DNA from 3 places in the Idiomarina sp. HB genome. Region 3 is predicted to be linked to each of the others. Evidence: predicted binding sites of a transcription regulator. Region 3 holds the regulator's gene; each other region holds the start of a gene.
What was found. Region 3 encodes LexA, which represses DNA repair genes until DNA is damaged. Its sites were predicted from a motif close to TACTGTATNNNNATACAGTA; they were not measured.

Region 1 (3,282 bases), 290 kb from region 3:
GCAACAAAGCCCATTAAGGTATCTCTGAAAACCACCATCAAAATAGCGGTCATTGCACCGAAGCCACTTAGTAGGTACATGGGCGACTTGTTCATAATAATGGCAATGGTAATAATGATAGCCATCAGCACCAAAACGAGCTTGGCTACCTGTATAACCCCCGTAATTGGGACTTCTCTTGCTTTATAGGTGTAGTCATAGGCAATTGAAATAACGTTAGCTAAGGCGGTAAGAATACTGGTGATAACCCAGGTGAGGTAAACCCCTACAACGGTACGTAGCGGCGACTGCCAGCTTTCGAAGTCATCAATAAACAGAATAGGTATAAAGCTGTGTATTACGACAATAGGAGCCAGGTTTGCACAGCGCTTGAAAAAGCCACTGTTAACTAAAGCTTTATACCAACGCTCAGGTGCTTTGCTGAGTAACCGATCAATGGCGTGATCAATAATCCAACGGGCTAAGGCATAAGCAATGTAACAACCTATTAAAACGAGTAATGAGCTGATAACAAGACTCAGCTCTTGTAGGTTACTGTCAATTCCGAATTTTTGAAGCCACTCTTTTATAAACTCAAAGTCCATTATAAAACTCCCTTAGCGGGTGCTGTGAATTTCCTTACGCATTTCGTCAATGGTTTGGTCTTTTTGCTGCCAACGTTTATTCAGCCACTGTTGAAAGTGAGCCCTAAAAGCTTCGTCACTGGCGTAATCACCAATTAAGTCTTTAGTAATAGGCAATGTCTGTATATCAACATAGACGTTTTTCAGCTGTCCGCTTAATAGATGCCAGACTACCGGGCGCTTATCGTTCCCCGGATAAACAATGGTAATGTCCAGAATGGCTTCAAACTGACCGCCCATAATTTGCAGTGAGAAGGCGGTACCACCTGCTTTGGGAGGGAGCAAATTACGAAAAGGGCTTTGTTTTTTCTTGTGCTTTTCCGGAGTAAACCGTGTGCCTTCGCAGAAATTCACCACTGTTGTGGGAATGTGACGGAATTTAGCGCAAGAACGCGTTGTTGTTGCGATGTCTTTGCCTTTTAAATGGGGCTTTTTCTTTAGCAACTCTTTTGAATAGCGCTTCATAAAGGGCATATCGAGTACCCAGCAGCCCCAGCCAATAATAGGTACCCACATAAGCTGTGACTTTAGGAAAAAGCGTGGCATTGGCATATGGCGGCGGGTCAGGTGCATTAATACCAGTACATCGACCCAGCTACGGTGGTTTGCCATAACCATATACCAACCCTTTTCATGGAGTTCCAGGTCACCTTTAATGTGCCAGTCCATGCGTTGGGTCAGCTGAAACATCATCGACATACAGTATGCCCAGACTCTGAATAAGCCGTTTCCTAGCTGCGAACAAATGCGTTGAGGGGTTTTAAATGGCAGTAACACTTTAAAAACACCAATACCAATAATTGAAACACCAATAATAGCGGTGGTGATTAATCCCCATAAAAAGTTAATAACCACTCTGAAGGGAATAAGTATTGATGTCAGCATATCGCCCAGCCCTAACCATAAACAATGAGCAAATGATAACTGAAGCCAGGAATGATGTCTGTTGCTAACCAGTAAAAATTAATGATACTGTATATACGTACAGTATTGGAGGCGTTATGCAGACAAAGATTCAGACCCTTATCCAACAGGGGCTTATCTGGCATGGCCAGACGACAGACACTCAGGCAGCAACGCTAAGCACGGGGTTTAAGCAGCTGGACAAAGTGCTTGGTGGCGGGTGGCAATACCCGGGTTTGCATGAGTGGCAGCTACAAGCGCCCTTCTCTGAGCAGGCTTTGCTATTGCCGCTGGTAAAGCAGGCCGTGCAGCAGCATCAGCCCGTTTTCTGGATAAACCCTCCAGCCTGGCTGTCGGCGGCGGGGTTGCATTATTATGGCTTAAGCAAGTCGATGCAGATAGTCATTCAAACGAATGCAGAAAAAGCAGCCTGGGCTTTTGAACAGGTACTGCAAACAAAAAATGCCTTGGCACTGGGTTGGTTTGAGCAAAAAACAACGACAGCTCAGTGTGTCCGACGTTGGTATAAAGCGTCGCAAACAGGACAGATGGGTGTGGTCCTGAGTGAGCCAGCGGTTAATGAAGAAGCCCGGGCTTACTCTAATCGGTTACGTGTAAAGATGACCACAACAGGCGTCACGCTGGACTTGTTAAAGCGTAAAGCTGGCTGGCCATTGGAAAACGTAGCGCTTCAGTAATGTGGCTGTATTGTCATTTCCCTCAGTTGCTGCTGGATAACCGGGTTCGGTTACAGCCTGAGAGCAACACACTGCCTCTGGCGTTTCATCAGTTACAGGGCAGTCAGTCTGTTATTGTGCAGTGCAATGCGCGGGCATTGGAATGTGGTGTAAGGCCACAACTTCAGACTGTTATGGCAATATCGCTTTGTGAGCAGCTGCAGCTCATGGAGTATTCGTCAGAGCGTGAAGAGCAAGCCCTGCAGCAGTTGGCCACCCACTTGTATCAGTGGGCAGCCAAGCTGGTGTTGTACCCACCGCAAGGGCTGGCAATTGAGTTGAACAGCCTGGAACAATTGTATGGTGGGCGTAATGGCGCATTTAATGTCTTGGCGCAAAAAGTTCAGGAATTACCGGTTACTTCGCAGTTGGCTGTTGCAGAGAATTCATTAGCTGCGCAATTGTTAGCCGAATCTGGCTCTCCTGTTTCTCTTTTGGCTGAAAAGCAAGCTAATCTGCTGGCAGAGTTACCCATTCAGAATGCCGGTTTAAGCCTGAAAGCGCAGAAGCACAGCAAAGCTGCGGGGTTTCGTTTGCTGGGGGAGCTTATGCAACTGCCCGGAGGGGAAGTTGGCCGCCAATTAGGGTTGGAAACGTTATTGCATCTGGAGCAGCTGCAAGGGCTGAAGCAACAAAGTCATCACTTTTTTATGCCCCCGGAAAGTTTTCAGCAAAGCTTAGACCTGGTGACTGAGATCCCTCATTGGCAAGGGTTACTGTTCCCGCTAAAAAGGCTATTTGGGGAGCTGGAGAACTTTCTTTATCAACGGCAGAAAGTGGTACAGCAGGTAAAAGTTGAACTGCAGCATCGCAATGAGCCTCCTTCAGTTGTTCCGGTCGCTTTAGCTGAGCCGGGTTGGCGAGGGTCTAATTTCTTGTCTTTACTGCAGTTGAAAATGGAATCCATCCCTTTGCCGGAGCCGGTTATAGAAATTAGGCTGGTGGCGAATGAATTATTGCGTGCTGAGCAACACAATGAGCAATTTTTCGGAGCGCAACAGCATCGGCATGAAACTCTG
Region 2 (3,282 bases), on a different contig from region 3:
TAACTTAGCAATGATAAGCTCCGTGGTGCACTTAGGAAGTAATCCTCCGTTGCTTGGCTTTGTTATGCGCCCTAAATCGGCCACCCGCCACACCTGGGAAAATATTGAAGAGAGTGGTGTTTACACCATTAATCAGGTGAGTGAAGAGTTTTTCCAGAAAGCTCACCAGACATCAGCACGGTACGACCGGGAAGTTTCAGAGTTTGAAGCCTGTGGTCTTACACCAGAATTTGAAGACGGTTTTCATGCCCCACATGTTGCTGAAAGTGCCTTGCGAATTGGCATGCAACTGGTGGAGGTTATCCCTATACAGCATAACGACACGGCATTAATCGTAGGTGAAATTCGGTGGGTCGAAGTTAAGGAAAAGGCGGTGAAAAGTGACGGTTATATTGATATTGAATCTTTAGGGACCATGGCCATTTCGGGTCTGGATGGCTATCACAGTACTCAACGGGCGGCGCGTTTATCTTATGCCAAGCCCGATAAGAAACTAGAAGAACTGGATGTCGAGGGGCGCTCTAAAGACTCATAATGTCAGGTACTTTACGGCTGTGCTTCTTGGTTATCCAAAACAGCAGTAAACCGACAATAGACAGTGCACAGCCGACCCAGCCTGTGCCTTGCCAACTGAGAGGGGAAATAATGGCCAGCCCGCCCAGCCAGGCCCCTAAGGCATTTGCGGCGTTGAAAGCTGAATGGTTCAATGACGCCGCCAGAGTCTGTGCTTCACCTGCAACGTCCATCAAACGTACCTGAAGCGCCGGAACCAGAGCCGCCGCGCTACCCAGTAATAACACCATTGGCATGACGGTCCAGAGGCTTTGCAATGTTAACGGGAAAATCGCCAGTACAATTGCTGACCACAACAAAGAGCCACCAATAGTCAGTTTCAAATTGCGGTCGGCCGCCCAGCCTCCGACTAAGCTACCTGCCAAAGAGCCTATTCCGTATATTAATAAAGCAACAGGGATCCAGTGCGGAGCAAGACCTGTGGCGTTTATTAGGGTTGGGGCTATATAACTTAATACCGCAAACATACCGCCGAAACCTATGGCGCCTATGGCTAGCGTAAGCCAGACTTGAGGGTTCTGCAGAGCCTTCATTTCTCCCCTTGCCGAGGTTCTTTTCTCATTAGGGTGTTTTGGCACGACAAATAAAATCATGACCAGAGCTAGAAGTCCTAAAGCGCCGACTGTATGGTAAACCGTGCGCCAGTCGATAAGTTGCCCAAGCCAGGTTGCTAAGGGGTTACCGACTAAAATTGCTACAGTCAGCCCCATCATTACCATGGTGACAGCCATACCTCGTTGATTTTTACGAACCATGTCGGCGGCGACAAGACATGCAATACCAAAATAGGCACCATGAGGTAAACCGGTTAGGAAACGCAAAACCTGAAGCAAGGGGTAGCTTTCTGCTGATGCACTGGCAAAGTTACCGAGCGCGAAAGCAAGCAACAGCACCAGTAACATGGGTTTGCGCGGAAAACGCGCGAATAAAATCGTAATGAGCGGTGCGCCGATAACCACACCCAGCGCATAAAGGCTGATCAGATGGCCGGTTTGTCGGGTGTCAGTGTTGAAGTCAGCAGCAACGTCAGGTAGCAATCCCATAATGACGAACTCACCAATGCCAATAGCAAAACTGCCAACTGCCATGGCAAAAATGGCTAGTTGAACCTGTGCTTTAGAGAACTGAGTCATGGATCAGGTTTGCTTCCTGTATTAGTTGAGTCGGTTAGGATTGCGCAGTTTATCGAATGCAGCAGCTATTGCAATCTCTATGACTTTACTGTACAAATAAACAGTATATTTACACATCAGCAAAGGACCATACCATGGCTGTAGTAACCCAGTATGTAGTTATTCGCGACGGAGCCGAGAAAATGACATTCACTTCAAAAGCTGAAGCCGATGCGCACGATAAAATTTTGGACATGGCTGAGGCCCTGAATCCTCTCATTAAAGACAGCAAGCTTTTCACTGATGAACAGCAGCTTGAGGATATGGCGCTGTTTTTGGCGAAAGAACGAGAAAATGTTCTCATAGCTTTAGGTGCTAAAAAGCCAAAGAAACCAAAAACCGAGAAAGTATCTGCGGAAAAAGTTGAGTCATCAAAATCAAACGATAAAGCGTCGTCGAAAGCGGCTTAGTGGGCACGATACGAGTTAAATATTTTGATACTATAGTGACCTGGTTTTAATGAATAGGATCGAACGATGACGCAAGAAACGATTTACCATATAGGAACACCGGGTACCCCTTGGGGCGTTGAAGAAAAAGCGCAATGGTTAGCTGAGCAAAGCAAAAAGCGTTCCTACTTTGATGATGTTGTCAGCAAAATAGAGACTTTTAAAGCGAACTTCGACGTAGAGCAATATGGTGAACTTGCGTACGAAAGCGATACTTATCCTTTGTTTGTGGTCAGAACTAACAACTGGGATGCGGGCAAACCAACGGTTTTAGTGACTGGTGGTGTGCATGGTTATGAAACCAGTGGTGTTCACGGAGCACTGCGGTTTATAGAGACTAAAGCCAATGAGTATCAAACAGACTTTAATGTGGTGGTTGCACCCTGTTTGAGCCCGTGGGGCTATGAAACCATTAACCGTTGGAATCCTGCGGCTATTGATCCTAACCGCTCGTTTGTAGCCGATTCGCCAGCCGGTGAATGTGCAAACATTATGAATTACATTGCTGGCTTAGGTGTGGATATTCTGGCTCACATTGATCTGCACGAAACAACCGATACCGATAACAGCGAGTTTCGTCCTGCAAAGGCGGCAATGGACGGAAAGGTGAATACCAACTGGAATATTCCTGACGGCTTCTACTTAGTTGGAAACTCTGAAAAGCCTTACCCTGATTTTCAAAAGGCGGTACTGGATTCGGTAGAAAAAGTTACGCACATTGCCGATGCTGACGAAGAGAATAAGCTAATAGGTGAAGATATTGCCCAGCGTGGTCTTATTTTATTGCCTACAGCAAAAATGGGCTTATGTATTAGCTTTAGTAAAGCTGAGTATGCCACTACGACAGAGGTTTATCCGGACAGCCCGAAAGCAACCCCGGAGCAATGTATAGAAGCTCAGGTTGCTGCGGTCACCGGAGGCCTGGACTTTTTAAAGTAAAGCCCAACCCTCGTTACTTGGTCGGTAAACCTGGTTAGTCAATTAACGTCGTGTGTCTGGCCGCTTTTGGCGAGGTGCACGGCGTGAGTTTTGAGGCCTTCCGGTTCGTGGCTTTTGAATGGGTTCCGGCTTTATATTCGGGTCTGGCT
Region 3 (3,282 bases):
AGTAATCCATGTGACTGCGGTGGCAAGGGACATAAATAATTTCATGCCCTTGTTGCGCCAACCTTCGGATAGTATCGCCACCTTTGACATGGATACCATTATAAATACGGTTCCACATCCAGGTCATAAAGCGGTCAAGTACACGAACTAAGGTCGAACTGTAATTCGCTGCAATTTCATCAATGTAAGATAAAGCACGCTTACGAGCTGCTTCTTCGCTGATTTTCTTGCCCCGGGCTTCATCTGCTACAGCCTTTTTTAAGGCAGGGGTATCAATCAGTGCTGCCATTAGTTCTTTTCTGTGACTTAACTTAGGACCGGCAACAGCGTGACGCATACGCACAAAGTGCACCCGTGCAACTCGCGCCAATTTATGGGCGATGCGCATATCGGTACCATGGTCATGTGCCATTGTGCCCAGACTGACAGCTCGCGAGAAACGAAGTAAAACCTGGCGACCAGAAAACAACACCAACCAAAACTTGCGCCAGTGGCCCGGGTTATCAAGGTCACCTGTCATAGCGTTACCGGCATTGGCTTCCTGCCCGGCCTGACGTCCCCAGAACACACCTGCAGGAACAAGCTGCACGTCGAGCTCTGCATTGTCTTTGTGTAAGGTCAGCAATTGATGAAATTCTGAAACGGTCTGCTCGGAGGTTTCTTCAGCAAACTCTTCGAGGAACATAATTCGGTCATAGCTTTTACCGTCAACCACTAAAGGCTCGGTCGGGTCAGGCAGGCCTCGTTTTGCTGCAGCTCTTTGTAAAATGGATAAGTCTGCTTTAGACGTTGAGCGCATGACATACACAATGGGCTTAGCAATTGTGGTTTCATGCTCTTCTTCAGTACCGTCCCAAATTTCCTGAAAGCGTGTTAACCAACGCAACGGGTACTTAAAGACTGGGTAAAAGCGACTTATTCCTTTCATACTTAGACCTCTGTTTTAAACAGAAAGATAGGATACCAACTTCGTTTAAATTTGTCGTTCAAGAAATTACTTGCGAAATGAATTTACCTGTATATACTCACAGTATCACTGTACAAATAAACAGGTACATTATGCGCCCGTTAACACCAAGACAATCTGAAATCCTTGAACTTATTAAGGATAACCTACACGCCACCGGTATGCCGCCAACGCGTGCAGAAATAGCTCATAAGCTGGGCTTTCGTTCTGCCAACTCCGCAGAAGAGCATTTAAAAGCTCTGGCACGCAAAGGGGTTATTGAAATTTTACCCGGTATGTCGCGCGGTATTCGTCTTGTAGCCGATGACTACGACATCGCTGATGGCCTACCGTTGATTGGCCAGGTTGCAGCCGGGGAGCCCTTGCTGGCCGAACAGCACGTTGAAGGTCATTACAAAATTGACGAGTCTCTATTTCATCCTGCTGCCAGCTTCTTACTGAAAGTAAACGGCATGAGCATGAAAGACATTGGTATTTTAGACGGCGACTTACTGGCTGTGCATAAAACCGAGCAAGCTCGTAACGGCCAGATAGTCGTTGCCCGCGTAGAAGACGATGTCACTGTAAAGCGTTTTGAACAGCGTGGAAAAACTATTTTGCTTCATCCTGAAAATGAAGATTTCTCGACCATTACTGTCAATCTGGCAGAGCAGGTTTTTGCCATTGAAGGACTTGCCGTCGGTGTTATCAGAAACGGAGCGACCTTATGAAAACTCAACATCAGCACAAATTACATCACCCAGGTCTTTGGACTGCCGAAAATACAGCGCCATCGTTCCAGTTAGATACTAAAAACACGCAGGACGCAATTGACGTCGACAAGCTGTCCCCTGTTGTTCAGCAGGCTTTGCAACAAAAGCCAAGCCAATGGGTAACGGTTATTGGCGGCGACAAAGACGTGATTCAACAGCTTATTGCTTGTGGTGTTGCTGAATCGCAAATTCGCTGGTTGCGCAGCCACTCAGCTGAACGCTGCGAGTGGGCGCTGGAACAGGCTCTACTGGCCGGTACCAGCAGTATGGTTATCGGTTATTTGGACTCAGTTTCTAACCGTACCTGGCAGCGTGCCCGTATGGCCAGTAAATTGAGTGAAACACAATATTTTCTGTTTGATAAAAACACACTGACATCCCACCTGCACTAATCCCACTTTGTTTGTGTGTTTTATCCCCCAAGGCTGCTTTTGCAGCCTTTTTTTAACAGATCCGTCTATTTTTTGTGCATTTGTTTGATTTGATCTGGATCTTTGGTTGTAAATTCGTTAATAAATGCACTACCCGACTATAAAAATAATATAACAACGATAACTACAACAAAGAGTCAGTAGAGAAAGCGATTTCTGGGGAGAAGCTGTACCTTTTTCTGCTTACCTCTTTGTTCTTCTATTTCAGGCTAGCGAAATTATTTGCTGTCTCATTGAAGAATAAGAGGAGAAGCCACGTGAAAATGAAGCCTTTGTGGGCACTATTGGCGCTAACGAGTCTACCGGCTGCTGCTCAGTCGCGTCTCAATTTGACCCAAGGTGTCACTGAAGTGAGTAACCGGGTTTACGATCTCCACATGACCATCTTTTACATTTGCTGTGTAATTGGTGTGGTCGTATTCGGTCTCATGTTTATTTCGATGATCCGACACCGGAAGTCTAAAAACCCTAACCCTGCAAATTTCCACGAGAACGTTAAAGTCGAAATTGCCTGGACTATTGTGCCTTTACTTATACTGGTAGGCATGGCCATTCCTGCAACAACGACCTTAATTGCCATGGAAGACACTTCCGATGCTGACGTTACTGTCCAGGTAACAGGTTCGCAGTGGAAATGGCACTACAAGTACTTTGAGAACGACGTGGAATTCTTCAGTCGTTTAGCCACTCAACAAGAACAAATTGATAATAAATTTGAGAAAGGCGAAAACTACTTGTTAGAAGTGGACCGTCCATTGGTTATTCCAACCGATAGAAAAGTTCGCTTCCTGGTCACTTCAGACGACGTTATTCACAGTTGGTGGGTTCCTGACTTTGCCGTTAAGAAAGACGCTAACCCGGGCTTTATTAATGAAACCTGGACTAAAGTCGACGAACCCGGTATTTACCGCGGTCAGTGTGCAGAGCTTTGCGGTAAAGATCACGGCTTCATGCCTGTCGTTGTTATAGCAAAAGAACCTGCTGAATATGAAAAATGGATTACCGAGAAAGAAGCTGAGCAAAAGGCGGCACGGGAACGTGAACAAGAATTGCTTGCTATGGAGATGTCGGAAGATGAACTGATGGATCTCGGTGAAAAAATTTACAACAGCACCTGTGCTGCTTGTCACCA

Region 1: a site for LexA is predicted at 1,594-1,613, ahead of VBY75_RS05760 (ImuA family protein). Genes of this name have one in related genera too.
Region 2: a site for LexA is predicted at 1,793-1,812, ahead of VBY75_RS03950 (YebG family protein). Genes of this name have one in related genera too.

The regions. Positions count from the first base shown of each region.
Region 1 covers NZ_JAYLVU010000002.1:4,545-7,826, reverse strand. Annotated here, with positions in the region: gene VBY75_RS05770 (mechanosensitive ion channel family protein) at 1-584, opposite strand, end outside; gene VBY75_RS05765 (acyltransferase) at 597-1,508, opposite strand; gene VBY75_RS05760 (ImuA family protein) at 1,625-2,224, shown strand; gene VBY75_RS05755 (Y-family DNA polymerase) at 2,224-3,282, shown strand, end outside.
Region 2 covers NZ_JAYLVU010000001.1:791,515-794,796, reverse strand. Annotated here, with positions in the region: gene VBY75_RS03960 (flavin reductase family protein) at 1-535, shown strand, start outside; gene VBY75_RS03955 (MFS transporter) at 522-1,706, opposite strand; gene VBY75_RS03950 (YebG family protein) at 1,841-2,155, shown strand; gene VBY75_RS03945 (M14 family metallocarboxypeptidase) at 2,222-3,133, shown strand; gene VBY75_RS03940 (DEAD/DEAH box helicase) at 3,176-3,282, opposite strand, start outside.
Region 3 covers NZ_JAYLVU010000002.1:293,620-296,901, reverse strand. Annotated here, with positions in the region: gene plsB (glycerol-3-phosphate 1-O-acyltransferase PlsB) at 1-928, opposite strand, end outside; gene lexA (transcriptional repressor LexA) at 1,060-1,677, shown strand; gene VBY75_RS07190 (SOS-response cell division inhibitor) at 1,674-2,111, shown strand; gene coxB (cytochrome c oxidase subunit II) at 2,414-3,282, shown strand, end outside.